3 regions of the Clostridium sp. DFI.1.208 genome follow, and region 3 is predicted to be linked to each of the others. Evidence: predicted binding sites of a transcription regulator. Region 3 holds the regulator's gene; each other region holds the start of a gene.
What was found. The regulator Rex, encoded in region 3, represses fermentation and respiration genes when NADH is low (regulators of the CRP and FNR family bind a similar motif). The targets are predictions, from matches to a motif close to ATTGTTAANNNNTTAACAAT.
Positions count from the first base shown of each region.

Region 1: the regulator Rex is predicted to act here: its motif matches at 1,126-1,145, upstream of NE665_RS20865 (phosphoglycerate kinase).
Region 2: the regulator Rex is predicted to act here: its motif matches at 4,042-4,061, upstream of NE665_RS16150 (acetyl-CoA C-acetyltransferase).

Region 1 covers NZ_JANGCA010000066.1:6,947-17,802, reverse strand. The annotation lists gene NE665_RS20870 (GGDEF domain-containing protein) at 1-1,018, opposite strand, end outside; gene NE665_RS20865 (phosphoglycerate kinase) at 1,217-2,395, shown strand; gene tpiA (triose-phosphate isomerase) at 2,423-3,169, shown strand; gene NE665_RS20855 (VanZ family protein) at 3,694-4,251, shown strand; gene NE665_RS20850 (response regulator transcription factor) at 4,341-5,003, shown strand; gene NE665_RS20845 (sensor histidine kinase) at 5,000-5,995, shown strand; gene NE665_RS20840 (ABC transporter ATP-binding protein) at 6,086-6,850, shown strand; gene NE665_RS20835 (ABC transporter permease) at 6,837-8,807, shown strand; gene NE665_RS20830 (site-2 protease family protein) at 8,978-9,628, shown strand; gene glmS (glutamine--fructose-6-phosphate transaminase (isomerizing)) at 10,354-10,856, opposite strand, start outside.
Region 2 covers NZ_JANGCA010000034.1:38,022-48,877, forward strand. The annotation lists gene NE665_RS16130 (electron transfer flavoprotein subunit alpha/FixB family protein) at 1-433, opposite strand, end outside; gene NE665_RS16135 (electron transfer flavoprotein subunit beta/FixA family protein) at 448-1,236, opposite strand; gene NE665_RS16140 (acyl-CoA dehydrogenase) at 1,267-2,406, opposite strand; gene NE665_RS16145 (acetyl-CoA C-acetyltransferase) at 2,749-3,957, shown strand; gene NE665_RS16150 (acetyl-CoA C-acetyltransferase) at 4,155-5,360, shown strand; gene feoB (ferrous iron transport protein B) at 5,478-7,592, opposite strand; gene NE665_RS16160 (FeoA family protein) at 7,582-7,827, opposite strand; gene NE665_RS16165 (aldo/keto reductase) at 8,197-9,333, opposite strand; gene metA (homoserine O-succinyltransferase) at 9,865-10,812, opposite strand; gene NE665_RS16175 (aminotransferase class I/II-fold pyridoxal phosphate-dependent enzyme) at 10,826-10,856, opposite strand, start outside.
Region 3 covers NZ_JANGCA010000021.1:17,854-28,709, forward strand. The annotation lists gene NE665_RS12125 (NUDIX hydrolase) at 1-77, shown strand, start outside; gene NE665_RS12130 (N-acetylmannosamine-6-phosphate 2-epimerase) at 314-982, shown strand; gene NE665_RS12135 (amino acid kinase) at 1,180-1,902, shown strand; gene NE665_RS12140 (hypothetical protein) at 1,986-2,177, shown strand; gene NE665_RS12145 (GNAT family N-acetyltransferase) at 2,227-2,643, shown strand; gene NE665_RS12150 (redox-sensing transcriptional repressor Rex) at 3,150-3,779, shown strand; gene asnS (asparagine--tRNA ligase) at 4,065-5,405, shown strand; gene NE665_RS12160 (GNAT family N-acetyltransferase) at 5,492-6,079, shown strand; gene NE665_RS12165 (helix-turn-helix transcriptional regulator) at 6,248-6,571, opposite strand; gene NE665_RS12170 (helix-turn-helix transcriptional regulator) at 7,379-7,708, opposite strand; gene NE665_RS12175 (hypothetical protein) at 8,065-8,286, opposite strand; gene NE665_RS12180 (hypothetical protein) at 8,283-8,462, opposite strand; gene NE665_RS12185 (Rpn family recombination-promoting nuclease/putative transposase) at 8,548-9,468, opposite strand; gene NE665_RS12190 (LicD family protein) at 9,859-10,686, shown strand; gene NE665_RS12195 (N-acetylmuramoyl-L-alanine amidase) at 10,714-10,856, shown strand, end outside.

The DNA.
Region 1 (10,856 bases), on a different contig from region 3:
TCTTTTCCTTCATGCTTTCCGCCTTTGTTTTATTGGTGACATCCACCACCATTTTCTGCAGCAGGTAATACTGTTTATAGGAATTGATGAGCGTATCCTCCATATGGAACACCTCAGCGAAATTGATCCAGCTAAGATGCAGCTGAAGCTGCTGCTCAATATCATCCTCCAGACAGATTTCTCCCATATATTGCAGAAACTGCTCACAGCGCTTCTTATCCTTTATTTTCAGCAGGATGTCGAAGATATCATTATAGAAAGAAAAATACATGCTGCGGTTTAGATGATGGTGCAGATTGGCAGCTGCGAAGTAATCCGCAATTTTCTGTATCTCGTCACCTCGGTGAAAGGCATCCGCAAGATACAGCTCACAAAGCAGTATCACATGCAGCCGTAGTCCCTCTGCATGCTCCTCATGCAGCTGCGAAGCATAGGTGTCGAAGATGTTTACAGCCTCATTTAACTGATCGTTTTGAATGTAGAGCTCCACCAGATTGAGAATGACAATCAGCTGTGCATGATCGATCAGAGGCGTCTGCTGTTTCAGGAATACCTCATAGGCATTGCGGATATAGCGCAGTGCTTCCGCTGTATCGTTTTTCTGCATAAACAGGACGCAGAGATTATTGAGAATCACCATCTGCTCGTGCAGATTATTCTGCTCCAATGCAATATGATAGGCATTCATATAATATTGAACAGCGCTGATTTCATCGAAGTGAGAGTTGTAATACAATCCTGCAATCGTATAGCACATGAGCAAAAGCTCATCATAATGGTGCTCTTGAGAACAGGAAATCGCCTCATGCAGGTGCTGCAGACAGATATCCTGCTGTCTGGTAAGAATATAGTAATCCGCAAGATAGGCGTGCGCGAACGCCTGGGCATAGCGGTCCTGCTGCTGGTTTCCCAGATTCAAAAGCTTTACGGAGCACTGATACTCCTGTTCCATATCAAAGTTTTTGGACCTTTTTATGATATCCATGAGATCCTGCATGGTTTCTTTTATCGTATTCATGTCATACTCCCTTGCTGTTGTAGCCTGTATTCTCATTATACTATAAATGCTGTATGAAAAACACGGAAAACAACAGGTTCTATCAGTTTCTCATCGAATCCTTTAGAATTGTGATTTTTTTCGCAAAAAGTGAAATTTCGTTTACGAAAAAGGCTCTTGGTGGTATAATAAAGCCGATACATAAGGAGGAATTTTACTATGGCCAAAAGAACTGTAAAAGATTTAGATGTTGCTGGAAAACGTGTCATCGTACGCTGCGATTTCAACGTTCCTAGAAAAGATGGCAAGATTACAAACGACAACCGTATTATTCAGGCTCTGCCAACCATCAAATATTTAGTGGAAAACAACGCGAAGATTATCCTGATGTCCCACCTTGGAAAGGTTAAGACTGAGGAAGATAAGGCAAAGAACGATCTGCACTGTGTTGCTGAGCGTCTGAATGAGCTGGTTGATACGAAGGTTACATTCGTTCCGGTTACACGTGGTGAAGAACTGGAAAACGCAGTTGCTGCACTGCATGACGGAGAAATCGTCGTAATGCAGAATACTCGTTATGAAAAAGGCGAAAGCAAAAATGATCCGGAGCTGGCTGCTTACTGGGCTAAGCTGGGTGATTTGTTCGTAGAGGATGCATTCGGTAGTGTACACCGTGCACACGCTTCTACTGCAGGTATCGCATCTATTCTGCCAAATGCGTTAGGCTTCCTGGTAGAAAAAGAAGTGAAGATGCTGGGTGCTGCTGTGGATACTCCAGAGCGTCCATTTGTTGCAATCATCGGTGGTGCAAAGGTATCCGATAAGATTGCTGTTGTAGACAACCTGCTGAAAAAGGCTGACAAGGTCCTGATCGGTGGCGGTATGGCCTACACCTTCCTGAAGGCTATGGGCTGCAATGTTGGTAAGTCACTTGTAGAAGAAGACAAGGTAGAGCTTGCTAAGGAATACATCGAAAAAGCAGAGGGCAAGCTGATTCTGCCTGTTGATCACGTATGTGCTGATAAATTTGCAGAGGATGCAAACACGGTAATTGCTGACAATGACAGCATTCCAGCAGACTACATGGGTCTGGATATCGGTCCGAAATCTATCGAGCTGTACAAGGAAGCACTTGCGGGTGCAAAAACCGTTGTATGGAACGGCCCAATGGGTGTATTTGAAATGGCACCGTTTGCAAAGGGTACGCTGGAAGTATGTACTGCTATTTCTGAGCTGCCAGGAGCTACGACTGTTATCGGTGGCGGAGATAGTGCTGCTGCTGCAATCCAGCTTGGATTCGCAGAAAAATTCTCTCACATTTCCACTGGTGGCGGAGCTTCCCTGGAATACATGGAAGGCAAGGTACTGCCTGGAATCGCTGTAATCGCAGATAAATAATAAAAAACGAAAATAGGAGAACGAGACATGAGAAAACCAATTATTGTTGGAAACTGGAAAATGAACAAAACCATGAAGGAAACAAAGGGATTCATGGAAGCTGTAGATGCTGCAGCAGCAAGTGAAAATGCTGTATTCGGTATTGGTGCTCCTTACACTGCACTGTCTGCTGCTGTTGCAGGTGCGAAAAATCTGGTAATCGCTGCAGAAAACTGCCACTGGGAAGACAGTGGTGCCTTCACTGGTGAAATTTCTGTACCTATGCTGCAGGAGGTTGGTGTTACACACTGTATCATCGGACACTCTGAGCGTCGTGAAATGTTCAATGACACAGATGAGACAGTAAACAAAAAGGCAAAACGTCTGATCGATGCCGGAATTACACCAATTCTGTGTATTGGTGAAACAGAAGCTCAGTATGATGCTGGAGATTCTGAGAAAGTTATTCGTGATCAGTTAACTGGTTCTCTTGCGGATATGTGTCCAAAATGTGTTGGAAACATGGTAATCGCTTATGAGCCAATCTGGGCAATCGGAACAGGAAAGAGCGCTTCAGTGGAAATTGCAGAAAACTGCTGCCGTATCGTTCGTGATCAGGTACGTGTTATGTATGGTGACGAGGCTGCTGAAAATGTTCGTGTTCAGTATGGTGGATCTGTAAAGCCTAACAACATCGTTGAATACATGGCTCAGCCGGATATCGATGGTGCTCTGATTGGCGGGGCTAGTCTGAAAGCAGACAGCTTCATCGAAATCATTGAGAAAACAAAGTAATTTACAGGTAGACTCTATTTGTAAATACATATACTAAAAAAATACGTCCGATATCATAATGGACGTATTTTTTACTGTGCTCTACGTTTTTTCTTATGGTATATGCAGGCGGCTAGGAATCAGATATTAGCATTCCAACCGATTCTTGCTGTTATTATGCTGCTTAAATGAGTATAGTGGGATGAATATGCAATGCAATGTTATTCATGAATCGGAATGATGGGATTCACTTTCTTAATTTTGCGTGCTTCGATATAGGTAAACAGCCAGAACGATAGCATTACAACGATTCCCGGCATCACCAGCTGTATAAGGGAGGGCATCTTAAAAGCAGCATACTTCCATATGAAGGAAGTGTTCGTGGTTAAATGCCAAATGCAGCTGTCTCATTCTGAAATGATAGAAAAGCGCACATCTTTTCGATATCGTATGCGTAGGATATCTTAAATTTTTGTTATATTTAACTACATGTCTTGCGTATGCACCTATTTTGTTTTACAATAAGGCAACAAGGTGGTGAGCGTATGAAGAAGAAAAAGAATATGGGAATCCGCATTCTCTGTGCATTGATTTTTATGGGTGTCTGCGGGTCCGTCATGTTTGCAATCTACTCGTTATCGGCAGAGGATGGACAGCTGTCCAATGCACGAAGTGAAGTGGTAACGGAAAAAATCAAGGAACAGGTGAATACAAAGCTGGAAACCACAGAAGAGGGGATTGCATTAAGCGAACGCATCAAGTACTTCGTCATTCTGCATTCTCCCTATGGCAGTGACTGGAATGCCAATGTCAGAAAGCTGGCTCACTTCTCCATATACTTTACGTTGGCAGCCGGCGTCTATATCACCTTGGCAATTCTGGGAGTAAACAAATTCTGGCGGTTTCTGTTTACCGTCGGTATCTGCTTCTGTTTTGCATTCGGTGATGAATATCATCAGAAATTCACCGGACGAACGTCTTCCATGAGTGATGTATATCTGGATACGTTTGGGGCATTGGTATCCACCTGTATCTGGACGATGATTTCCGTCATATACAGTGGGATTCACCTATTGGTGAACAAGGCCTATGGGGATGCTTAGTTCTTACAGTATTGAAAGATGACGACGGTCATCTTTTCTTTTCCCTTCCGGCTATTGTATAATGAAGCAGAAAAGAGAGGGCTTTGGATATGTATACGATTTTAATTATAGAGGATGATGAGGCGATCTGCAAGGAGCTGCAGATGCTGCTGGAGAAACAGGGATATGAAGCGGTATGCTGGAATCTGCAGGAGGATATCAAAGAGCTTGTGAAAACACTCGATCCCCACATTATTCTGCTGGATATCAATCTGCCGCAGATGGATGGCTTTACCATTTGTTCACAGCTGCGAAGCTTTTCCAAGGTTCCCATCATATTTGTGACAAGCCGGAATACCGATATGGATGAGCTGTGCAGTATGCAGATGGGCGGGGATGATTTTATTACCAAGCCATACAATACCAGTATTCTTCTTGCCCGTATTGCGGCACTGCTGAAGCGTTCCTACGAATGGAAGGATCAGAATCTGACACACAATGGTGTTACATTGGATGTTGCTATGAGTCGGGTAGGCTATCAAAATAACGCAAGAGAGCTGACAAAGAATGAGGTGAAAATTCTGCATTATATGTTTCAGCATAAAGGGGAAATCATTCCGCGAGAGGATTTGATTGACTACCTATGGGATAATAAGCTGTTTATTGATGACAATGCACTCAGTGTCAACGTCACCAGAATCCGCAATAAACTGCGTGAGCTGGGAGTGGAGGATTTCATTGTGACCCGCCATCGGCAGGGGTATCAGATATGAAGCTACATGAATATCTGGAGGATCATGGAATTCTCATGGCTGCGATTCTTCTGATTTCACTGCTGCAGTGTGTACTGCTGGTTTCTCTGGGGCTGTCCGCAGGGCTGGCTGCCTTGCTGAGCGGTATGTGGCTGTTGTTTTTCTCTGCTTATTTCTCACAGGACTATCTTCGCAAAAACAGACGCAGAAAAGAGCTGTGTGCAAGCATTGAATCAATGGAGAAGCGCTATCTCATGCATGAGGTGCTGCCAAAGAAAGCAAGTCATGAGGAGGGCTTTTACCGCTGGCTGCTCTATCTGGGAAACAAGGCAATGCTGGAGGAAATCAGCACAGTACAGCGCTCGCGAAGGGAATATCAGGAATATGTCGAGCAGTGGGTTCATGAGATTAAAACACCGATTGCAGCGATGAAGCTGTCCATTGAGAATCAGCAGGGGGATCGAAAGCGGCAGCTGTTTCAGCAGCTGGAGCGGGTGGAGCATTATGTGGAGCAGGCATTGTTTTATGCAAGAAGTGAATCCGTGGAAAAGGATTTTCGGATCCAGCAGATATCGCTGTCTTCCTGCATTCAGGAAGCCCTGCTGCAATGCAAGTATCTTTGTACACAGGCAGCAATATCCATTCGTTTTCCAGAGGAGGATGCAATGGTGTATGCAGATGAAAAATGGCTGATTTTCCTATTGAATCAGCTGATTGAAAATGCGGTGAAATATAAGCGAAAGGATGGTGCGCTTCTGTGTCTTGAAATACAAAGGGAACCGCAGTGTGTACGTCTGATTGTACGGGATAACGGTATCGGTATCCCTCCGCATGATTTACCTAGGATTTTTGATAAGGGCTTTACTGGAGATAACGGAAGACTGGTTCATTCGCATTCCACAGGCATTGGTCTGTATTTATGCAAAAAGCTCTGTACATCCCTGCAAATCGGTCTGCATGCGGATTCTGATGGCGAGGGAACCGCCATGTGCCTGGAGTTTCATCATGTGTAAAGTTACAGAACTGTCATCTTCTCGTAAGGAAATCTCCTACACTTATCCGGCCTTCTTCTGTATACTTCAGGTAGAGAGGACGTGAAGTATATGCGTGTTGTTACAGTTTCCCACGTGGAAAAATATTATGGAAATCAGGGGAATATCACAAAAGCCTTGAATGATATATCCTTTGCAGTTGAAAAACAGGAGTTTACAGCGGTTATGGGGGCGAGCGGCAGTGGGAAAACCACCCTGCTGAATGTCATTTCCACCATCGATACTGTAAGTGCAGGAGATATAGAGATCAACGGAAGCAGTATTTGTGAGCTGCGGGAAAACGAGCTGGCAGAATTTCGGAAACGGGAGCTGGGGTTTATTTTTCAGGATTTTAATCTTCTGGATACTTTGACCCTGCAGGAAAATATCGCATTGCCATTGACACTTTTAAAGAAAAGGGCGGGCCAGATTGACGAACAGATAAACGCATTGGCAGAAATTCTCCAGATTCAGGATATTCTGGAAAAATATCCGTATCAGGTAAGCGGCGGTCAGCGTCAGCGGTGCGCCTGTGCAAGGGCGATGATTCATGATCCGAGTCTGATTCTGGCAGATGAGCCAACGGGAGCGCTGGATTCCCATTCCTCCTACCTGCTTATGGAACAGTTTCAAAGAATGAATACAGAGCTTCAGGCAACGATTCTGATGGTTACGCATGACGCATTTTCAGCATCCTATGCAAAGCGTGTTCTGTTTTTGAAGGATGGAACTATCTTTAATGAGATCTATCGCGGCTCCCTGACAAGAAAGGCATTCTTTCAGAAAATACTGGATGTAATGCAGCTGCTGGGTGGTGATGTGCATGCTGTACGCTAAACTTGCACTTCGCAATCTGAAACGCAGTCTCAAGGAATACAGTATTTATGTATTTACAGTGACGATTACGATGACACTGCTCTATGCGTTTTTTGCGATTGCCTTTTCCGGTGAAATGCAGGATCTGGTAACGACCTATGACAATATCAAAAGTGTTATGATTATGGTCAGTGTTCTGGTAACGCTGATTATTGCCTGGCTGATTTATTATATATCGAATTTTATTTTGCAGAAGCGAAGCCGAGAATTCGGAATGTATCTGCTGCTGGGAATGAAACGCTCACAGGTCAGCCGCATGTTTCTGTTTGAACAGCTGGCTCTTGGGGCTGTCGGATTTTTGATCGGCTGTGTGCTCGGTATCTTCGTCTATGAATTACTGCACGCTATGCTGCTGAATATTTTTGATTATGAATATGCATTTCAGCTCTCCTTCTCCTGGAACGCATGTGGTGCTGCATTTCTCTGCTTTCTGAGTATCTACCTGCTGGAGCTGATCAGGGAAGGAATCGCTTTAAAAAAGCAGAGCATTCATACCATGCTGTATAATGCGAGCAGGAATGAGAAAACAGCGAAGGGCTCTCGTTTATCCGTATTCTACTTCCTGGCAGCTATCCTTCTGGCAGTAGCCGGATTGTATATGACACAGCAGTATCTGAGAAGTATGATAAACGGCCAGAGCTTAGATTCTATGCTGCTCATGCTGGGAGTATTTGCTATTGTCGTATCCATCTATCTGTTCTTTTATGGCATATCGGCAGTGCTTGGGATTTTTCTGGACCGGCATAGAAAAATGAAATATAAGGGAAACTGCATGTATCTGTACGGACAGATTGCAGGCCGCTTGCGCTCCAATCGAACCGTGCTTGCTACACTGTCTTTACTGACTCTGCTGACCTTGCTCTTTCTGTGCATTGCATTGAAATTCAATGAGGTGAAGGAGCTGAGTAATGCACGCTTTGTACCATTTGATATCATGGCAAGCAGCAGCACGAAGCTCAATATGAAATCAATTGAAGGCTATTTGCAGGAACATAAGATTTCGTATCAGTCAGCGGATATCCGCTACTATCAGCGTGAGGAACGTGATGACTTCTATTCTGTAGTAAAGGGGAAAAGCTATTTTACCGAGGATGAAAAGCATTCGGTTTATATGAAGCAAAGCGATTTTAATAAGCTTCGCTCCTTGAAAGGATTACCAGCCGTAACGCTGGGGGCTGATGAGTATATGATAGTCTGCGCAGCAGATATCAAGGATATCCTGCAGGAATATGGTGCACAGCATACTCTGAATCTGCAGGGGAAGCGTCTGCAGCTACGTGATGTGGATGATACGGAATATGGGCAGACACAGAACAGCGGCTATTATCTTGTCGTTGCAGATGCGTATGTCAAGCAAGCCAAGCCGTATTTTCGAGAATGGGTGGCGAATACCAATCCTGAGACTGAGGTGTCCTGGTATCAGGATACGGTCAATCAGTTTTTTGACGATAACAAGGAGCAGGTGGGGGACAGCTATTACAGCTATGCCTCTTATCGTGTGAAGGCGAAATGGTTTGAGGAAAATGCTGTGGGTTTTGTCAGTATCTGCTTCTCTTTGTTTTATCTGTCGTTTATCTTCATCTGTATCAGTGCAACCATACTCGCAGTGCAGCAGCTTTCCGATGCTCACCGGCAGCGGTATTCCTATGCAATGCTGCATAAAATGGGGGTGAATCAAAGACAGCTGCATGCATTGCTGGCTAAGCAGATTGCGGTTTATTTCATCATTCCGCTGGTGCTTCCAATCGTGTATCTGCTACCGATTATCCGCATGCTGGATGAGCTATTCGAGATGACATATGCCAGTGCGGATATGTATATTTATCTGGGTGGAAGTATGCTGTTCTTCCTTGTCGTTTACGGCTGTTATTATGTGATGGCATATCTTGGCTGCAAGAGGAATATCGATCAGATGTAAACAGAAACAGGGATTCCTATGACAGGAATCCCATTTCAGGTAAAAAATGTGGGACAAGACGGTTTATGCAGCTGATAAAACTCCCTGCTGACCTGCTTGGGTGACATTTATGAAACTTGTAATTCCTTCAAAATATGATATACTAACACTATTCTATTGGAGGAATGTTTATGGATATTCGTGGTTTTTTTGCTGATCTAATCTATATACTGCCTGCTGTTGCGATTGCACTTTCCGTGCATGAATTCGCACATGCATTTGTTTCCTATAAGCTGGGTGATATCTCCCAGAAGGAACGCGGCAGACTTACCTTAAATCCCCTCAAGCATCTGGATCCGTTTGGTACCCTGTCTCTGATTTTCTTTGGCTTTGGATGGGCGAAGCCGGTACAGGTTGATCCCTATTTCTACCGTAACAAAAAGGATGGTATGATCTGGACGGCAATGGCAGGTCCGCTGATGAATTTCATTGTCGGCTTTCTGATGGTCATACTGTATATGCTGTTCATTCGCTTTGGTTTGCTGTATAAAAACGGGTTTACCTATTATCTGTTTCAGGTAATCGGTACTACCGCTTCCATCAATGTCGGCCTTGGTATTTTCAATCTAATACCGATACCGCCGCTGGATGGCTCCAAAATACTGATGGGTATCCTAAAGGAAGAAACTTATTTCAAGCTGATGCAATATGAAATGTATCTATCCTTCATCATGATTTTCCTGTTAATGACTGGGGTACTGGATGGACCGCTGATTCATGCCAGAGAGGCTATTTTGGATGTATTCGTCAAAGTGGCAAGCATGATCACCGGCCTTGGCTAAAGGAAGCTACAGCTTGAAAAGGCATCACCAGAGCATGCAACGGACATAACAGCCTTGCTGAAAGGATGCCTTACCTGCAAAGGGATTCCGGCAATGGACCTATAGGAATGTGACATCCGCCGGGAGCTTTTATGTACTTATGTGCTTTTGGCAGATTATACAGTGGTTGCTTCCTTCTGTATAAAACCGTATAAAACAAATGCAGCGTATGCTTACCGTATTGCTATGCATCCCGATTATCAGGGAAGGGTATAGGAAAGGCAAGCAATCTGTACCTGGCTGAAAAGCTATGAACAGCCAGTTTATCTGGATTGCTGGAACGGAAATGAGTATTACAGAGCTTATATAAGGAAAATGGCGGTCATAGGATTGGCGTATTTCCGGAAGCTGATTATGAAATATGCGTATTTTGTTTCTAAAAAAGGGATCGTAGCGGAAATCAGCGTTATGGTCCCTTTTCGTTGTAAGCGGAGACGGAAGTCTAAACAGGTTTCATAATCCGACGAATAATTGAAATATCAATTTCCTATCCTTTGGGAATATGGAAAAAAGAGAAGCCTTCTCATACTTTGCATATGGGAATATAAAAAAAAGGAAGCTTCGTCATACCTTGCACACAAAAAGGGCATTTTCCATGCCCTCTTTTCTATATTTAACCGCAGATGTGCGAAAGTGTGTGTAGTATCAGGAAATTGAATGTAAACGCACATCACACGTTAAATACCTTATTCTACCGTGACAGACTTAGCCAGATTACGCGGCTGATCGATTTCACATCCACGCAGACTGGCAATTTCATAGGCCATCAGCTGTAATGGAATCACCGTCAGGATTCCCTGAATCAACTTATCCACCTTCGGTACCACCAGCACATCATCATAATAATCCGAAGCGATATCAAGGTCATCGCTGATCAACAGCACGACATAAGCCCCCCGTGCTTTAACCTCCTTGATATTGCTGATTGTTTTCTCATATAAATCCTCATCCGTTGCAAGTGCAATGACCGGAGTTCCCTTTTCAATTAAGGAGATGGTACCATGCTTCAATTCACCGGCAGCATAGGCCTCGGAATGGATATAGGAAATTTCCTTCAGCTTCAGACTACCCTCCATGGATAGCGAGTAATCCAATCCGCGACCGATGAAGAAGACATCGTTGTGCTCGTATATTTTTTTTGCGAATGCCTTGTATTGATCAGAATCTATCAGCTTCTGCATATGCTGCG
Region 2 (10,856 bases), on a different contig from region 3:
GTGCTTCTCCGTCTTTTGCTTTTTCCTGATCGATTTCGATCTTCGTAGCATCTGCAGTCAGACCGGCATTCAGACGAGCAGCTACACGTGGTGCAAGGTCACGACCAAGTACGGTAGCTCCCGTCAGGAAGCTGTCTGGCTTGAAGTTGTTGATGACCTGTGTCAGGGCATCCGCATAGAACTGTGTAGAGTATCCTTCCAGCAGCGCATCATCCACAACGATCACCTTGTCAGCACCGTGTGCGATTACATCGTTTGCCTTGTCTTTGATGTTGTGTCCAAGCAGTACACCGACAACCTGGAAGTTCATCTGAGGAATGGATGCAACCAGTTTTCTAGCTTCGGAAATCAGTTCGTATCCAACGTTGGCAACTTCGCCGTTTTTCTGTTCTACGAATACGTAAATGTCTTTATATCCTTCAAATTTAGCCATTGTTCCTTCTCCTCCTATTTCGTAATGATCTGCTTGTCTTTCAGTGTCTTTGCAATCAGTTTGGCAGCTTCTGCAGCTGGCAGATCGAATGTTTCTGTTTCAGCAGATACTTCTTTGGTGAATGTAGCGTGAACCTTTGTTGGAGAACCTGCAAGGCCAACGATGCTCTCATCGATTCCCAAATCATCAAATGTCATAACTTTCACTTCTTTAGAGAAGGAGTCAACGATATCGTTACAGTTCATGTAACGTGGCTCGTTCATTCCACTTAATGTTGTCAGAACACAAGGCAGCTTTGCCTCAATGATCTCTTCACTGTCTTCCAGTGATTTTCTAACAGTAACAGCAGTATCGCTAAGTTCAATAATGTCGTCTACGTAGGTAACCTGCGGAATGTTCAGACGTTCAGCTGTCTGTGGACCAACCTGTGCAGTATCCCCATCAATTGCCTGACGTCCTGCAATGATCAGGTCATAGCCTGTCTTGTTCAATGCAGCAGCCAGTGTGCTGGAAGTCGCACATGTATCAGCACCTGCAAACTTGCGGTCAGTGATCAGGATACATTCGTCAACTCCACGAGCGTATAATTCTTTCAGCATTCCCGTAGCCTGAGGAGGTCCCATGGAAATGATAGTAACGCTTGCCCCGTATTTTTCTTTCAGCTGCAATGCAGCTTCCACACCAGCCAGATCATCTGGGTTGATGATACTAGGAACTCCGGCACGAATCAATGTACCAGTAACTTTGTCAACACGGATCTCAGTAGAATCCGGTACCTGTTTTACAAGAACGATAATTTTCATAATCTTCGTATCCTTTCTTTTCTCTCTGTATTACTTCAGCATTGCGCCACTGATAACCATACGCTGTACTTCGGAAGTACCCTCATAGATTTCAGTGATCTTAGCATCACGGAACATTCTTTCAACCGGATAGTCACGTGTATAACCGTATCCACCCATCAGCTGAATTGCCTTGGTCGTAACCTCCATAGCAACCTCTGCTGCGAACAGCTTTGCCTTAGCAGCTTCTACAGAGTAAGGAAGACCTTTTTCTTTCTTCATTGCTGCATCATATACCAGCCATCTAGCTGCATCTGTTTTTACCTGCATATCAGCCAGCTGGAACTGTGTGTTCTGGAATTTCGCAATGGAACGTCCGAACTGCTTACGAGCCTTTACATAAGGTACGGTTTCATCAATTGCGCCCTGTGCAATACCAAGTGCCTGTGCAGCGATACCGATACGTCCGCCATCCAGTGTCATCATGGCAATTTTAAAGCCTTTTCCTTCCTGTCCTAACAGGTGGTCCTTACTTAAACGCACATTGTTGAAAATCAGCTCACTGGTTGCACTACCGCGGATACCCAGCTTCTTTTCATGCTGACCAACAGTGAACCCTGGCATTCCCTTCTCTACGATAAATGCAGAGATACCATGTGTTCCCTTTGTCTTGTCTGTCATTGCGAAGATTACATATACATCTGCTTCACCAGCATTGGTAATAAAGATCTTCGTACCGTTCAGGATGTAATCATCACCGTCTTTTACAGCAGTTGTCTGCTGTCCGGCAGCATCTGTACCGGCATTTGGCTCTGTTAAACCGAATGCAGCCAGCTTCTTCCCTGTACATAAGTCAGGCAGATATTTGTTTTTCTGTTCTTCTGTTCCGAAGTGTTCGATTGGCCATGTTCCAAGAGATGTGTGAGCAGACAATACAACACCTGTTGTACCGCATTTTTTGCTCAGCTCCTCGACTGCCAGAATATAGCTCAGGTAGTCAGCACCTGCTCCGCCGTATTCTCTGCTGAACGGAATCCCCATCATTTTGCAGGCTTTCATTTTTTCAACGTTTTCTCTAGGGAAACGTTCATCTTCGTCTACTTCTGCTGCAAGAGGTTTTACATCTTTTTCAGCAAACTCAGCGAAAAGTTTCTTCATCATCTGTTGTTGTTCTGTTAACATGAAGTCCATAAGTGATCTCCTCTCCTTGATTTACTTGAACTTAGGATTGCTTGCATGCGCCTATATAAATATAGTATAAGCAGCGTATTCATCGCGTTGTCGAGAATACATAATCCATCTACATTTTAGACCTCTTTTTTGCTCCCGTCAATATGTTTGTTAAAGTTTTAACAAGTTTTTGTTACAAGATTAACAAGTTGACATTTGTTCCGATTATATTCCTACATTCGCATTTGTTAATTTTTTAACAAGTTTCTTGACAAACGTTTTTTCTTCCGTTACCATAGCCTTGACAAAGGGTCCTCTTCCCCTTCCCCAAGGAAGACCAACATAGAAAGCGGAGGTTATTACATGAGAAAAGCATATGTCGTAGCAGCAAAGCGAAGCGCCATTGGAAGCTTCATGGGCGGGCTTACCAACATGCCCCTGGTAGATTTGGGAGCTGCTGTTTTAAGCAGAACCATCGAGGAGGCAGGCATTGATCCCGCCAACATTGATGAGGTGATTGTCGGAAACGTGATTGCGGCAGGTCTTGGTCAAAACATCGGACGTCAGGTCAGTATCAAGGCCGGTGTCCCGGTTGAGGTCTGTGCACAGTCCTTGAATATGCTGTGTGGTTCCGGGTTAAAGGCAGTTATGGAAGCAACCATGCGCATTCAGTGCGGATTCGGTGATATCTTTGTAGCCGGTGGAGTGGAATCCATGACCAATGCGCCATATCTGGTGCCCAGCAAGGTGCGAAACGGTGTGAAAATGGGGGATATGAAGATGGTGGATTCCATGCTGCATGATGGATTAACAGATGGTATGTATGGGATACACATGGGCGTTACCGCAGATAATATAGCAAAAAAATACGCCATTACCCGTGAGGATCAGGATGCCTTTGCCTATGCGTCCCAGCAGAAGGCGATCGCTGCCATCGACGCTGGACGATTCAAGGATGAAATCGTTCCGGTAGAGGTGCCGGGCCGTAAGGGCAGTGTAACCGTGTTCGATACAGATGAGCATCCAAACCGCGCATCAACGCCGGAAAAGCTGGCAAAGCTACGTCCTGCATTCACAAAGGATGGAACTGTTACTGCTGGAAATGCCTCCGGTATCAATGACGGTGCCAGCTTTACAATCATCGCCAGTGAGGATGCGGTTAAAAAATACAATCTGACACCGCTTGCGGAAGTCATCGGCATCGGTCAGGGCGGTGTGGATCCGCGCGTCATGGGTCTTGGTCCTACGCCGGCTATTCTGCATGCGCTGAAGTATGCTGACCTAAGCATTGAGGATATGGAGCTGGTAGAATTGAATGAAGCGTTCGCTGCACAGTCTCTGGGTGTAATTCATGAGCTTGCGGAAGCAACCGGCATGGATCGTAGCGCGTTTATGGAAAAAACCAATGTCAATGGCGGAGCTATCGCACTGGGACATCCGGTCGGCGCATCCGGAAACCGAATTCTGGTGAGCCTGCTGCACGAAATGCAGAAGCGTGATTTAAAAATCGGACTGGCTTCCCTATGCATTGGCGGCGGTCAGGGCGCAGCGGTCATCATCAAGCGCGTATAAACAAAAGAGCAAGCTCGCAAGAGCTTGTTTTCCTGCTTTTGTGTTTCTAAATAGAAAAAATAGAAATCCGGACAGACAACTTCACTTATGAATTTTTTCACAAGTTATTGACAAATGCATGAATTTTAGTTACTATGTTGATGTATTGAGTGTCGTAAGCGACACGTTACATTGGAAAGAAAGACAGGTAGAGAAAAATGAGAAAAACTTATGTTGTTAGCGCTAAACGTAGTGCAATCGGTAGTTTCTTAGGATCTTTAACTACCGTAAAACCAGTTGATTTAGGGGCTACAGTAGTAAAGGCACTGCTGGAGGATGGAAAGGTCGCTCCTGAGCAGGTAGACGAGCTGCTGTGCGGAAACGTGCTGAGTGCTGGTCTGGGACAGAACATCGGACGTCAGGTTGCCCTGGCTGCCGGTATTCCGGAAAGCGTATGCTCCCACTCCGTGAACATGGTATGTGGTTCCGGTCTTCGTACCGTTATGGAGGGTGTTATGTCCATTCAGACAGGATTCAATGACATCGTCGTTGCCGGTGGTGTGGAATCCATGTCCGGTGCGCCTTACCTGATTCCTGCAAACACACGTACAGGAAACAAAATGGGTGATTTCAAATGTGTAGACCACATGATCTATGATGCCCTGACCGATGCTATGAACGGTATCCATATGGGTGTTACGGCAGAAAACATTGCCAAGAAATACAATATCACACGTGAAATGCAGGATGCTTTCGGCTATGCTTCCCAGCAGAAGGCAATCGCAGCTGTTGATTCCGGACGTTTCAAGGATGAAATCGTTCCTGTAGAAGTGAAGCTGAGAAAAGAAACAATCGTATTTGATACAGATGAACATCCAAACCGCAAATCCACGCCTGAAAAAATGGCGAAACTGCGTCCGGCATTCGTTAAGGATGGAAGTGTTACAGCTGCAAACGCATCCGGTATCAACGATGGTGCTTCCTTCGTACTGCTGGCTAGTGAAGAGGCTGTAGAAAAATACAACCTGACACCGCTGTGCGAGGTAGTCGGCATCGGTCAGGGTGGTGTGGATCCGTTAACAATGGGTCTGGGACCTACTCCGGCAATCCGCAATGCATTGAAATATGCAGACATGAAGCTGGATGAGGTTGAACTGGTAGAGCTGAATGAAGCATTTGCCGCTCAGTCTTTAGGTGTTGTACACGAGCTGGTGGAAGAGCACGGCATCGATCGTGAAGCATTCCTGGAAAAAACGAATGTAAACGGTGGAGCTATCGCTCTGGGTCACCCGGTTGGTGCATCCGGAAACCGTATTCTGGTTACACTGATTCACGAAATGATCAAGCGTGATGCAAAATCAGGTCTTGCATCTCTGTGTATCGGTGGCGGACAGGGTACAGCAGTTATCGTAAAACGTCCATAATATGTAAGAAAAGAGGAACCCCACACGGCTCCTCTTTTTTTGTAACCATTTATTTGCCGTTACCTTTTGCATAAATTGTGCGCTCTATTTTCAACTCATCATAGTTGGCGGACATCGTTATACCAGCAGAAAGATATGCGCAAGCAGATTGATTCCCATACACAGCAGAATTCCAAGTATGGTCGGCAGCAGAAAGCTGACGGCGGTCCATTTCCAGCTCTGTGTCTCCTTGCGTATGGTGAGCAGTGTGGTAGCACATGGAAAGTGTACCAGAGAGAACATAAGGGTGCAGATGGCGGTTACCCATGTCCAGCCGTTGTTGACGAACAGCTCCTTTAATACGGCAAGATCACCGATATCCGTCATGGATCCATTTGCCAGATATGCCATGATCATAATCGGTACAACGATTTCATTTGCCGGAAAGCCCAGAAGGAACGCCAGCAGAATCACACCATCCAGTCCCATCAAATGGGCGAAGGGATCCAGAAACAGCGATATATGCTGCAGCAGGCTTGCATCCTGTACCTGAATATTGGCCAGCAACCAGATGATTGCCCCGGCAGGAATGGCAACACTCACTGCCCTGCCCAGAACAAACAGCGTACGGTCGAATATGGAACGTATGATCACCTTACCAAACTGCGGGCGACGATACGGAGGAAGCTCCAGTGTGAAGCTGGACGGTACTCCCTTCAGTAGTGTTTTCGACAAAAAGCGTGAGGTCAGAAAGGTCAGGATGACGCCAAATACAATAACACCCGTCAGCAGCAGTGTTGACAGCAGACCATTCCACGGAGCTGCAACAACACCTGCAAAGAACATCGTGATAATGCTGATCAGTGTAGGAAAGCGGCCATTACAAGGCACAAAGGTATTTGTGATAATTGCAATCAGACGCTCTCGCGGACTGTCGATAATGCGTGCACCGCTTACCCCTACTGCATTGCACCCAAACCCCATACACATCGTCAGCGCCTGTTTTCCGCAGGTACAGGCCTTTTGAAAGAAGCCATCCAGATTGAAAGCAATCCGCGGCAGATACCCAAAATCCTCCAGCAGCGTAAACATAGGAAAGAAGATCGCCATCGGTGGCAGCATAACAGAGATAACCCACCCACAGGTCTTCACAACTCCATCTACGATAAAGCTTGTGATATACGGATTCATACTCCAGGAGGCAAACGTATGATGCAGCCATACCTGCAGATCCTCGAACATTCCAGAAAGCATTTCGCTTGGAACATTGGCTCCGGAAATGGTAATCCAAAATATTACAGATAACAATACGACCATCCATACCAGTCCCCAGCCTTTGCTGGTAACAACATGGTCAATACGCATATCTCTGTTCTGGTAGGATGCATTGTTAAATATAATACATTCTTCACTGATTTCCCTTGCTCTTTCATGCAGGGCGTGTACTACGATGTCTTCAAAACGTTCATACAAATCCTTATTCTTTAATCGCTCGATCTGTCTTTCTACCTCCGCTTTTGTTTCCTCCCTGTTTTCGATATCCTCATAAAACAGTGTATTATCAACCTCCGGATCCAGCAGCTTTAAGGCAGCAAAGCGTGTATTGAGCCGGCGCGTTTTCATAACGGCGGCTACTGCTTCAATTGCATGCTCCAGATCATCCGCATAGCGAATTGCTGTACTTTGCGCATCACTAACGCGGTTGCCCACCTCTTCAATGGCCTCCTTCACATCCTCAAAGCCCTCATGATTGCGGGCGCTCATTTCTACGACACGAACCTTTAAAAGCTTAGAAAGCTTTTCCGTATCAATGGTGATGTTCTTCTTTTTGGCTTCATCCATAAGGTTTAAAACAAGTACGACATGATCTGTGATTTCCATCGTCTGCAGAACCAGATTCAAATTACGCTCCAGTACAGTAGCATCACAGATTACCAGACACACATCGCATGGCTCGAAGCACACATAATTTCGTGTAACCTCCTCCTCACTGGAGTGTGCAAGCAGGGAGTATGTTCCCGGTAGATCGATCATCTGATTCTGGCGATACCTGTGTGTATAATGCCCCTTTGCAAGCTCCACCGTTTTCCCCGGCCAGTTACCGGTATGCTGATTCATGCCGGTAAGCTCATTGAACACGGTACTCTTTCCAACATTGGGATTTCCCAACAAAGCAATGGTATATCCCTTGCGCTGCTTCAAATACAGTTCATTGATATTGTCATTTGCCTGCACAAGCTTTTCAAACAGCATATCCATCCTCCTTCCCTTTTATCAGAATCCGCTCACTGTCTTCACTGCGTAAAGCGATTTTACAGCCCTTGATCAGATAGGCACGCATATCCCTGCTCGGACTTTCCAATACCGGTATCACTCCAGTACCCGGTACGAATCCAAGATCCATCAGCCTGCGTTTCATTAAAGCCGTATGCTCAATGTCTTCCACAAAAACCTCTTCGTTGAGAACAGCATCTTTTAAACAGTTCATTTCTACCCTCCTGCACCTATACTATCGTCATGCGGGCAAATGCGCCTCCACAAATGCCTACAAGCGCTATCCCCCCTTGCCTGAAGCAGGCAGAAGCAACAGTGTCTAGGCGTGGATTTACGCAGGAATACGGCTTACAAAAGACCTGTGCAAATACTTAAAAAATTGAGAGCGATACATCTGCACATACGCATAGCAAAGCAGAACAGCGCACGCTGCCCTCCTGCTTTGCTTTATGCAAATGCCATACAGCGTAGCTGCCGAAGAAATTGAAGAATGCATCGATAGAAAGGCTCTACACTAAAAAAAGGAATGCCGCCATGATATCATGGAAACACTCCTGTCTGCATTATTGGTTGCATTTCATGCTTACTCAGCCTTGCTCTTTAGAAGCTCCATATCGCTGCTCATTCGTGCCAGATCCTCACGTATAGCGATATGCTGTGGACAAAGGGCTTCACATTTCCCGCATTTCTTACACTGGCTGCTTCTTTCTTCCTCCTTCATTTCTTCAAAATAACGTTTTCTTGCCACTTCCGTATTTCCATATTTTGCATGCTCATTCCAGATGCGGAAATTCTTTGGAATATCCAGACCGAATGGACATGGCATACAGTAAGCGCAGCCCGTGCAGCCGTTCATCGTTCTCGCCTTGATTTCTTCTGCAATCTCCTTGATCAACCCCTGCTCCGCTACACTCAGCGGTTTAAAATCATCAAAGGTGGACAGGTTATCGAGCACCTGCTCCATGGTGGACATGCCACTGAGCACCACCTTAACATTCGGCTTGCTGGCTACCCAGCGAAGCGCCCAGGAGGAGATACTGCGGTGAGGTGCAGCTTCCTTTAACCGTGAAGCAAGATCCTGTGGCAGCTTGGAAAGCGAACCGCCCTTCACCGGCTCCATGATGACCATCGGAATTCCCAGTTTCTCAGCCAGTGCATAGCCGCGATCTCCCGCCTGCTCCTGTGTATCCACATAATTATACTGTATCTGGCAGAAATCCCATTTGCGATAAGTCAGAATCTCTTCAAATACGTCATATTCATCATGAAAGGAAAAGCCGAAATTCCGGATTTTTCCCTGTGCTTTTAATTCTTCACAGTATGTAAGGATGCCCAGCTGCTTTGCTTTTTCCCATTTCGCCTTATCAACGGCATGAAGCAGATAAAAATCCACATACGTTACATCAAGGCGCTTCAGCTGATTTTCAAACATCGCTTTCGCATCCTCCAGCGTATGCAAATCCCAAAGCGGCAGCTTTGTTGTCAGATAGTAGCTGCTTCTATCGTATTTTTTCAGTACACGGCCTACAAACGGCTCACTATCTCCATGATGATACGGAAATGCTGTATCAATATACTTCACACCATGTGCGATTGCGGTATCCAGCATCCGTTCAGCTTCCGCCTCATCAATATTCCCCTGTGCATCCAGCGGAAAACGCATACATCCAAATCCCAGCAGGGATGGCTGATATTCCTCATTTAGCTCTCTGTATTCCATACTTCAAACTCCTCCTTTAACCAGCATCTTATAATACCTATATTATAAACGCACAGGAAGAAAAAGGAAACAGAGCAGGCAAAAATATCTTACAAAATAGCTATCAGGCATTCCCTATGCCGTTTCAAAATGCAGGGCACAGACCAGAGAAAGCTATCGTTTCTTTTGCAAGCCATCCGATCTGAACAATGAAAGCTGCAAATTATGAAAAAATTTCTTGCTATGCTGCCTACGGGTCTTGATCTGTCAGATTTGCAATCACATCCCCTGGTATCAGAAAAATAAAAAACGGATAGAAATCGTCCAGCCAATGCTTGATTTCTACCCATTCGTAAAATACTAGGTGACTGCAGATAAATACGGGAATAACAGGCTGTTTACTTTCATCCGTCGACTTCCTGCATTCTTCAAGAACCGCAGTTCTCTGTGAAGACGGCCTGCATGGCAGGCCTGTTACAACACACAAGGCGCTGCATACTCACATCATTATACACGCCAAGGCAGTATCCCCTATATCATTTCAGGATAATTCTATATATGCTGCTTGTTATGTTCTTGTTTATATGCGCTTAATTCCTGCAGGTCATACGGTGTCATCTGATATACATAATTCAGCCAGTTGCGATACAGCAGATTTGCATGGGAACGCCATGTTAAAACAGGCTCCTGCTGTGGATCATCCTCTGGGAAATAATTAAAGGGAAGCTGAATTACCTTACCCTGTGAAAGATCGCGAAAATATTCCTGCGCCAGTGTTTCCTTGCCATATTCCAGATGCCCCAGAATATAGATTTCCCGAAAATCTCTAGTCGCAACAATATTGCTTCCAGTGATATCCGAGCGGGATAAAATTTCAAGCGTATCCTGTTTTGCCAGAGCCTCTTCATCGATGGCAGTGTGGCGCGAATGTGGGGTATAATGTATTTCATCAAAGCCATTTGTCAGAAAGTTGTATTCATCACATAACATTTGCGGATAAATCCCAAACACCTTCTGCTTCATCAAATGCTTCTGAATATGATAATGATAATACAGTCCGGCTTGTGCACCCCAGCAGATATGCAGCGTAGAGTACACGTGCGTCTTGCTCCATTCCATGATTTCACAAAGCTCCTCCCAGTAGTCAACATCCTCAAACTCCAGATGCTCCACCGGGGCTCCGGTTATGATCAGACAGTCATAACGATTCTTTTTCAGTGTCAAAAAATCATCATAAAACTTCAACAGATGGTCCGCACTTGTATTTTTAGACACATGATTGCTAACCATCATAAAATCGATATCCACCTGCAACGGGGATTTGGAAATCAGACGCAGAATCTGTGTTTCCGTTTCAATTTTTTTTGGCATCAGATTGAGAATCACAATCTTCAGCGGACGGATATCCTGCTTTCTGGCTACGTCCTCCTCCAGTGCAAAGATTTTTTCACTTTCCAGAATCTGCTTGGCAGGCAAGCCATTCGGTATATTGATCGGCATGCTGTTTCATCTCCTATATCTGTGCAAACGCCTGTGTTAAATCT
Region 3 (10,856 bases):
AGGAGGATATGAAGCCGGTATACCGGAAGCTTATGGAAAAAAGCCGCAGTCTTCTGCGTGCAGGTTTATGTGAATAAGCATGTACAAAAGAGCATGCGTATCCCAGCGAGTGCAGAAGCAGCTTATGAAAGCAAGGGATGGAACAGACCTTCACATACCGGGCAGCTGTTTGTTTTTCGATGAAAATGTTTAAAGATGACAGGGGAGCAAAAGCACTGAAAAGCATGAAAATCATCTAGGAAAGGGAAGACAAACATGTGGAAAAGGATTATACTGTATATGTATATCAGGAAAGGTTGGTCTTAATATGAACATGCTGGAACAAATTAAAGGTGGACTTGTTGTGTCCTGTCAGGCATTGCCTGATGAACCACTGCATTCTTCCTTCATCATGGGAAGAATGGCACTTGCGGCAAAGCAGGGAGGTGCCGTAGGAATTCGTGCGCAGAGCAAGGAGGATATCATCGAAATCAAAAAAGTCGTTGATCTGCCTGTCATCGGAATCGTAAAGCGCAGCTATCCGGATAGTGATATTTACATCACCGCAACCAAGAAGGAGCTGGATGAGCTGTTTGAAACAGGCTGCGAAATGATCGCTATGGATGCGACGCTTCGTGATCGTCCAAATGGGGAAAAGCTGGAGGATCTTGTGAACTATGTGCATGAACACGGCGTTCTCGCCATGGCAGACTGCTCAACATATGAAGAATGTGTGAATGCGGAACGCATTGGCTTTGACTGCGTATCTACAACCTTATGCGGATACACGCCATATTCCAAAAATGTGGATGGTCCAAATCTTGAGCTATTCAAAAAGCTGGCGGAAACGATCAAGGCTCCGATTCTTGCGGAAGGAAAAATCAATACGCCGGAGGATTTGGCTGCTGTGTATGAGGCTGGTGCTTACAGTGCAGTCGTCGGTGGTGCTATCACACGTCCAAAGCAGATCACCGAGCGTTTTGTGAAGGTCTTGAAAAAGTAAATAAGGAAGTATCGCGATAAAGATACCAGTGCTTATGTGCAAGCATGCACGTTTAAGCTCCTCGGTATCTTTTTCTTTATTGCTCGTATTTGGCTGAAATTATCTGAAGCAGGGGATAAAATCCAGGAAACTGGGCGAAAAAACCGCACATTCTGACAAACTTTGACATATGGTATAAGGAATGTGGGGTTATGCATATGAACATGAAAGTAATGAAATTTGGCGGTACCTCCCTGCGCAGTGAAGCGACCAGGAAATATGTGTACCGTCATGTGCTGGAAAGCAGCAAGACAAATAAAGTGATTGTTGTGGTATCGGCCATGGGCCGCTATCCGGATGCGTATGCTACGGATACCCTGCTGTCCATGGGCAGTGAATTTCTCACCAGACAGGAAAAAGCCAGACTGGTTTCTATGGGTGAGCAGCTATCTGCATTAAAGATATGCAGTGAACTTCTGGATATGGGAATACGGGCGTATGCGCTCCCTTTTTTCGATTGCGGAATCCTTACCGATGAGAACTATGACTATGCGAAGGTGCTGAAGCTGGATCATACCGGAATCCGCAAGAAGCTGAACAGCTATGATGTGCTGGTTGTCGGCGGCTTTATCGGTATCTCCCCCAGCGGTCATGTGACGACCCTTGGCAGAGGCGGCAGTGATTACAGTGCGGTACTGTTTGCGGATATGCTGGATCTCAAGGAAGTGGATATTTATACTGATGTGGATGGTGTCTATGACAAGGATCCCAAGCTGAATGAATATGCTATCAAATACGATAAACTGACCTACGACGAAATGCTGAATATGAAATCAAGGGTATTGCATGACCGCTGTGTCAACTATGCAAAGGACCATCATATCCGCATATATTTAAAGGGAACCTTCTCCACAAGTCTTGGAACGATCGTTGAAGATTAAATCTTCTTACAATTCACGAACAATCGTATCAAATATTGGATTGTTTATAGGGATTGTGTTACAATAACAACGAGGTGATCCGCTTGAAGAACATTATTTTGGTAAAGTATCTGGATGATGATACCAAGGCGAGAAGAATTGAAACGGCACTGGCTGAAACCAGAGTGGATTTTCAGGTAAATCTGGAAAAGCAATGCGTCATTGTGGAGGGAAACTCCGATATGGTAGCCGTTGCCAGAAAGGTTATCAATGACCTTGGCTTTATGATTATATAAGAAAGGGCAGCTATGTCGAGGTTGCCTTTTTTCTTGGATGGGAGCGTATATGATTGAGATAAAAACAAAGGATAATGAGCAGGACTACAGATATGTGCGTATTGAGGTATTCATGAAGGAACAGGGGTTTCAGAATGAATTCGATGAACTAGATGCGATTGCCGTACATATTACTGTTTATGTGGATGGCATTCTTGCGGGCTGTGCACGCTGTTTTCCAAAGGAAGATGAGAAGGCGTGGGTCTTTGGACGAATTGCGGTGCTGCCGCAGTTTCGACATCAGGGTCTGGGCGGTGTTCTGCTTTCCGAGATGGAGAAAATCGTTCGCAGTCAAAAGGGAAGCCGCTGTATTTTGGATGCACAATGCCGGGCCTGTGCGTTTTATGAAAGCTATGGCTACACTGTATGCGGAGAAGAGCATATGGATGAGCATGTTCCTCATGTTCAGATGGAGAAGCTGCTGTAGGCAGGTTTTGCAAGGGCTGTAATGGAAAATGGAGCATTGTATTTTATTGGATGCAAGCAATGAGGGGGCAAAGGAAAATGCGATGGAATTCAGGATATGCAGGAAGCTAGCGATGCGTTGCCATCTGTAAAAATACAGGGATGGAAGGAAGCAGAAGAGCCAGTGTTCTGTAACGGAGAAAGAAAAGCGGACCTGTTTTTATCCTGTGAAGGAGCAGGCAAGGTCTTGCTGTGATGCCGGTTTATGACTGCAAGCGTCTGTATGAATTTATACAGGGGAAGGAAAAAGCAGTCGCCTTGTGCTAATCATGCAAGGGAACTGTCATTGGGATGGAAAGCATTCCATTGCTACAGCAGCCATTCTGTTTACTGAAAAATATCACGCCGCTGTGTTTCGCTTTGTGCACTTCTGTGTTCGCAGGAAATTTGCCTTTTCAAAAAAGTTAAATATGCTAGTTTATTCACAAAGTTAAAAAAGTGTGCTATACTATGCAATAGGTGATAAACATGACAGAGAAAAATGTGCCAAAGGCAACGCTGCAGCGATATCCTGTCTATCTGAAGGCATTGCGCAAGCTGAAAAGTTCAGGTGTAGAAAGAATCATGTCCAAGGAACTGGCCAGTGTCGTCAATATTGAACCGACGACGATCCGCCGTGACTTTTCTTTTCTGGGAAATCTGGGAAAGCAGGGATATGGGTATGATGTCAATCGGCTGATTGAAATTTTTAATCAGCAGCTCGGTATGGATTTTGATGAAAAAATCATTCTGGTTGGAGCCGGAAATATGGGGCGGGCACTGATGAAGTATAATAAATGGGATTATGTGGTAGGTGAGATTGCCTGTGCATTCGATGTCAATCCAGACCGTCAGGGTGTACGTTTCGGTATACCGGTATATGATATTGCGGATTTGGAACAAAAGGTCCCGGATGGTTGCCGTATCGCTATTCTGGCGATTTCCGAGAATATCCAGCAGACGGTCGATCGCTTGATTGCCTGTGGAATCACAGGATTGGTGGATTTTACGCATGAGCATATACAAATTCCAAAAGGGGTTGTATTAAAGAGCGTGGATGTGGTATCATCTATACAGGAGCTGGTCTTTGAGACCAACAATCTAAATGTAGAGCGTTGAAGCAGAACAGAGTAAATTACGCGCAACTAGCGAATGCAGGAAGGTGGAAGCTGCATGCATACGGATTTATATCTGAACGGCTGTGGAGCTGAACCGGAGAATAACAGTAGACGGTTTCGTGTGGGAACGATATATCCCAGGAAAGATGCTCATGCTTTTACGCATGGGAATCAGGATGGCACCGCGTACAATACGTTCCTGAAAGGGAACGTTTTTTTGTGCCATAAACAGGAGGAAATGAATATGTTTGAATTTATGACAATACGCGAACTGTATGAGATCGTCATGAGCGGCTCTCATGTGGAACAGGACAGCATGGAATATGTGCAGCTGCAGGGCTGGGTTCGTACAAATCGCTGCAGCGGCAAGCTTGGCTTCATTGAGCTGAATGACGGAACGTATTTCCGAAACGCGCAGCTGGTGTATTTACAGGAGCTGAAAAACTTTGCGGAGGTGGAAAAATATCCAACAGGTGCCGCAATCACCGTAACCGGAAAATTCGTACTGACACCGCAGGGCAAACAGCCGTTTGAAATTCAGGTTACCGAAGCATCTCTGGAAGGGGACTGCGATCGTGATTACCCATTGCAGAAAAAGCGTCACAGCTTTGAATATCTGCGTGAAATAGCACATCTGCGTCCGCGTGCCAACTCCTTTTATGCAATTTTCCGTCTGCGTTCTGTATTATCCATGGCGATTCATGAATTTTTCCAGGATCAGGGCTTTGTGTATGTACATACACCGATCATAACGGGAAATGATGGCGAGGGTGCCGGTGAAATGTTTAAGGCAACGACACGGGACGATGCAGATTATGAACAGGATTTCTTTGGTAAGGAAGCATTTTTGACGGTTACCGGACAGCTGCATGTCGAAGCGTTTGCTATGGCATTCCGCGATGTCTATACCTTTGGCCCGGCCTTCCGTGCGGAAAATTCCAACACGAGCCGTCATGCCAGCGAGTTCTGGATGATTGAGCCGGAGATTGCCTTTGCGGATCTGGAGGATGATATGAACCTGATTGAGGATATGGTGAAATACTGTATCGATTATGTTCTGGAAAATGCTCCGGAGGAAATGAAATTCTTCAACACGATGATTGATAAGAGCTGCATTGAACGCATCACAAAGGTACGCAATTCGGATTTCAAGCGCATGACATATACGGAAGCAATCGATCTGCTGTTACAGGCAGATGTGAAGTTTGATAACAAGGTGGAATGGGGGATGGACCTGAATTCCGAGCATGAACGTTATATCTGTGAAAAAATCGTGGATGGTCCGGTTTTCCTGACTGATTATCCTAAGGATATCAAGGCATTCTACATGCGTGTCAATGATGACGGGAAAACCGTGGCAGCGTGTGATTTGCTGGTACCTGGGGTTGGCGAGCTGGTTGGCGGCAGTCAGCGAGAAGAGCGTTATGATGTTTTAGAGCAGCGCATGAAGGACATGGACATGACAACAGACAGTCTGCAATGGTATATGGATTTGAGAAGATACGGTGGCTGCAAGCATGCCGGCTTCGGTCTTGGCTTTGACCGTTTGTTGATGTATCTGACAGGAATGCAGAATATCCGTGATGTGGAGCCATTCCCGCGTACACCGAAGAATCTGTTATTTTAAAAGCTGCGGCCATGGATACGTCCATGGCTTTCTTGTGAGGGGAGGACTGTGCTGGTTTCACAGTCTGTGGGGAGGAAAGGAGCATCATGAAAACTATACGGTTTGCGCAGCTGTCGGATGCACCGGCACTTCTTTCCATCTATGCGCATTATGTGAAAAACAGTGTGATCACCTTTGAATATGATGTTCCCTCCCTGGAGGAATTTGAAGGACGCATGATGAAGATTCAAAGGGAATATCCGTATCTGGTATGTGAGCTTGATCAGAAAATCATAGGCTATGCCTATGCGCATCGTCATATGGAGCGTGCTGCCTATCAGTGGAATGTAGAATTATCGATCTATCTGTTGCCGCAGGTACAGCACCGCCAGATTGGAAAGGCACTGTATACGGCACTTTTGGAGGTATTAAAGCTGCAGGGTCTGCAGACGGCGATTTCCTGTATCACGCTGCCCAATGAGGCAAGCCTCGCACTGCATAAAAGCTTTGGCTTTACAGAAATCGGAATACTGCGCAATGCAGGCTATAAATTTGATGCATGGAGAGATGTAATCTGGTTGCAGAAGGCACTGCATGAACATCCTGTACCTGTAGCGGAATGGAGCAGCATTGAGCGTCTGGATTATATTCGCATCATGGAAATATTTCATACCGCATGTATGATTATCATATGAACGACCGCCAGCTATAGAGCAAGCGGCTTCTAATGAATGCATGCGCATTCATCAAAACGTTTTTTCGTGTTCAGATACACGTAACTGGTACGTTCACAGTACCTCTACAAATCCAAACTTAAATAAAAAGCTGCCGAATCAATTTCGGCAGCTTCATATTTGTAGTGTTTAATTTTTACAGCTGCTATCCAGCAGCAGTTCGATCAGCTTCAGGATGGCCTGCTTCTGATCCTTTGTCAAAAGTCCCCATTTCTTTAATAAATTCTGTTCTTCCAGCTCGTGCTTTTTCATAAGTGCTTCATCGTAGAAGAACTCACTCAGTGTCATATCCATTGCGATCAGCAGGGATTCCAGCGTAGGTATCGTCGGAAGATTATTTTTGCGGAATAAGGAATTGATCGTGCTTTGTGCAACATCCGCTTTCTGCGCGAGCTTGTATTCCGTAAGATTATGCTGCTTCATCAGTACTTTTAGCTTCTCTAAATAATCCATGGCGACCTCCTGTCCTGTATCTATTGTAATACGATAAAACGTTGTAAAACTAACGCAAAGGCGTTATATATAACGTATAAACGTTAGTATTAACGGAAAAATGTTAAATATGTCATGTTAAATGAAAAGAATGCAGAAATTCAGGGATTTCGATTACTGGATGATCGCTATAGTGAAAATGGGCTTTTTATAGAGCATCTTACATACTCCTATACCATATCCTTTGCCCGTATATCATGCTTATACTGCGTTTCTCATGTGCCGGCTCGTGGTGTACATAATGATATCGGCTAATGAGCTGCACGAACTTCATTATGTACTGATACCTGTTGTGTAAGACTGCTTAGCGCAAACGGATGATGAGCGCTGTGGTATAGAATAGCTTGTATTCAGTGGCTGCATTCAGAATTTCATGGCGTTGCTTTACGAATTGTGTATATGGAATGTAAACAAGATGGAAAGGCGAATCAAGTAGGGCTTCTGTTTTTCTTTATTGCGTTATCCGAAGCAAGTGCTTTGCGTATTCCTTTCCCTTATACGATAAGCATGCAGTATCAGAAAAAGAATAACGCTTCTATATCCGGATCAAGGGAAACAGCAGGATGGCATAGCAGCCGTTGCACATCATCACAACGGTGGTGGAGAAAAGACAGGCTGTGTAATGGGAGTGCTTGCTTGCGACAACTGCTCGTGGATGTCTGTGCAGCACAGACACAGGATGCCGATAATGAAATGCATAGCAACGCAAAAAAAAATCACTGCCGGAAATCCTCGCAGCAGCAGTGGTCTTTTATCGTGCTTCTTTTATCAATGAGCCCTTTTAGAGCCGGTGTTTAACAGCAGATCAATAAGCAAGAGTACCCCGTTTTTCTGCTCTTTTGTCATGAAACTCCATTTACTCAATAAGTTTTGTTCTTCCAGTTCATGTTTCTTCATAAGCGCATCATCGTAGAAAAATTCACTCAGGGTCATATCCAGGGCTTCCAATAATGCCTCTAATGTTGAAATCGTAGGAAGGTTGTTTTTCTGGAATAAGGAATTGATGGTACTTTGCGGTACATCCGCTTTCTTAGCCAGTTGATTTTCATTGAGCTCATGCTGCTTCATAAGAAACTTTAGTTTTTTCAGATAATCCATGACAATCTTCCTCCCTCCATATGTATTGTAATACGTTAAAACGTTATAAAAATAACGAATAGACGTTATATTAAACGCATTACCGTTTGCATTAACGAAAAACCGATATATATGTCGAGTTATATGGAAAGGCTATATATGGAGGAAATACGGGGGATAACGATTGTATCATACAAGCAGAAATGTGAAAAATGAGTCATTACGGTTTCCTAACATACGTAAAAGAGAAAGCACCCATTATATAAGGTGGATGGTGTTGTTTATAGGCGGTTTTATGTATTATTTTTTACTTTCTACTTGACCCTTGAATTCCTGAAAAGTATCACAGGTTAAAATGAGATTGGAGATGTCTCAATTTATTCTGCTGTCAAAGTGCAAAGCCATGTCGTATGATCCTCATGATATTTCATTTCTATGAGTTTGTGTAAGCGTTGCCTGTCTTCTTCCATCTTTCCCGCTGCTTTTCTCTTTTCAAAGCTGTCCTCAAAGTCATAGCGGTAACGTGCTTCTCTCAATTGAATCGCCATTGCGGTTGACCACAGCTCGTCATTCTTCTGTATTTCCTCGTACTTGTTCACTTGGTGCCTTTGGGTATGAATACCTTCATCAGCCTCTCTTTTGACTTCAGCTTATCATTTTTTTCATTACTTTCAAACAGATACACCAGCTGTTCAAAGTCATTCAACCTTTGGATTTTCTTTACCTTTTTCAGTATATCAACCACATAGATAAAAATGATATTTGTATGAACCATATGAAAAGCCTCAGCACTTCATGTGCTGAGAACCTTTTGTTTACGGTATAGAAAAGAAATTCACAATTATTATGTATAGAATAACTTATTTCGCATCAGTTTTATTTAATTGCTTTTTGACAGCTTCGAAGGTGTCACATTCCAGAAGTAAGGTGGATACGATATGCATCTGTTCCTCCGTTAATGCCTGCAGCCACGTTGCACAATCCTCATGGTACTTGATTTCAATAAGTTTGTGTAAGAGCTGTCTCTCTCCTTCCATTTTTCCGGCAGCTTTTCCCTCTTCAAAGCTGTCACGCAAGCCGTTGCGATAACGTGCTTCTCCCATCTGAATCGCCATAGCCGTTGACCACAGCTCATCATCCTTCTGCATTTCCTCATACTTGTTCATGAATACCTTCACCAGCCTTTCCTTTGACTTCAGTATATCATTTTTTTCATTATTTTCAAACAGGTATACCAATTGTTCAAAGTCATTCAACCTCTGCATTTCTTTCTCCTTTACGATGTCATTGATCACCGGCATATGTACAAAGGTACGAAGGATGAGCGGATAGCCACTTTCCTCTTCTCCCTGCTCATTGCGCATCTGATATTGATTGATCAGATTTCTGTTGTTCCATGCATATTCATCGATGAATATGATTTGATAAACCGGCTTTAATTGATCATAGAATTCACCGCTTTTCAGCTGATTATTCAATGCTCTGGCTCCGTAAAATTCAAAGCGCATCATTTCCGCTATTCCCTTGTAGGTCGTCTGCATCTCAATATTGAAATGATGATTCTGTTCATCCTTCACATGGACATCCAGAATGATGCGCTTCTTTCCGATGATGCCCGGATCCAGATTGGGATTGAGTACGGTGCTTTCCTTTACCCTGATTCCGGTAACACGTTCAATAATGGTGTTGCGTGCGTACACGGAGCCTTCATCCTCACGGGAAAGGGCGTACTTAAAAAATAGATCGTTACGGTAGTTGAGTTGATTCATTGCATTTGACATTTATATGTCCTCCATTCTGTAAGGGCTCCTTACCCCCTTCTATACGTATGGAAACTGTCAAATTCCTAAAAAATCCGCAAATTTTTGATTTTTTGTTATATTTTTATGTAAAAGGGTATTTCATAGCAGATCGATAAACAATACGCTCCTCAGGACGGTTTAGCATGATGCGGATTCTCGTATTCATAGTGTTTACTTCACATGCTTTATGGTTGTTCTGCACTCCATGACGCATTTGGACTACAAAAAAAGTCCGGTTCTTTCAAATATTACCGATGACTCTGTTATTTTAGTGATCTCGCATCATGGTTTCTTACCTTTTTGTGATATTTTTTGAAAACCGTTGTGTTCGTTATCTTTATCTTCTATAATATAACATGGTGATTTATAATGAAAGAGTACATATTAAAGACAAAAGAAGATGGTACCAGCATTACCGTTCGGGATGTACAGCTCGTACTTCTGGAAATGCTGAAGAATATAGATGCATTGTGCAAAAAGCATAACATTCGCTACTGGCTGACCGGGGGAAGTGCCCTTGGGGCAGTCCGGCATAAAGGCTTTATTCCATGGGATGATGATGCGGATATCGGAATGCTGCGCGAGGACTATGAAAAATTCCAAAGGGTGGTTCATGAATTGGGCGATGCCTATATCACGCAGTGCTTTGAAACCCACAGCGAGTATAATGTGCTGGTTCCGCCGATGAAGGTACGAAAAAAAGGCACCTATTGTGTGGAATACAACGCTCTGTTAAAGAATAAATGCAAGGACAGTGACGGCTTGTTCATTGATATTTTCGTACTGGATCACGTAAGCGAAAACAAAGCAAAGGATTTTATATGGCGTGTGCGCAATGGTATTCTGATGGTTTTGATTGCCTTCTTTGAGAACCTGCACTGCAATCCGCTGCTTTTAAAGCGCCGGTTTGTACGCAACGCGAAAAAATACGGGGAGATCAATAAAAACTCCGCGTTGATTGGCTATGATCTGACTTGGACCTTTAATTCCTTTTTTCATCCGGTTGTATACAGTATGGAAAGTGTTTTTCCTATCCAGTATATGGAATTTGAGGATGCCATGCTGCCGGTACCGAAGCGGCCGAAGGATATGCTGGATGTTGAAGTATCTACTCAGCATATGAGCTATCCGCCGTTAAAGGATCAGGTACCCAAGCATATCAAGGATATTGAACTGCAGATTACGCTTGAACGATGACATCATTTAGAAAACGGAGGGATATTCATGGCATACGCACCTCGACAAAGAAAATATAAGGTACGCTGGAAAATTGCAGTACCGCTGATTCTGCTGGTTGCACTCGTTTTGTATGCAGTCGCAGGACTGCTGTTTCCGCAGAAAAAGGAAGAAGCTAAAAAATTCACTGT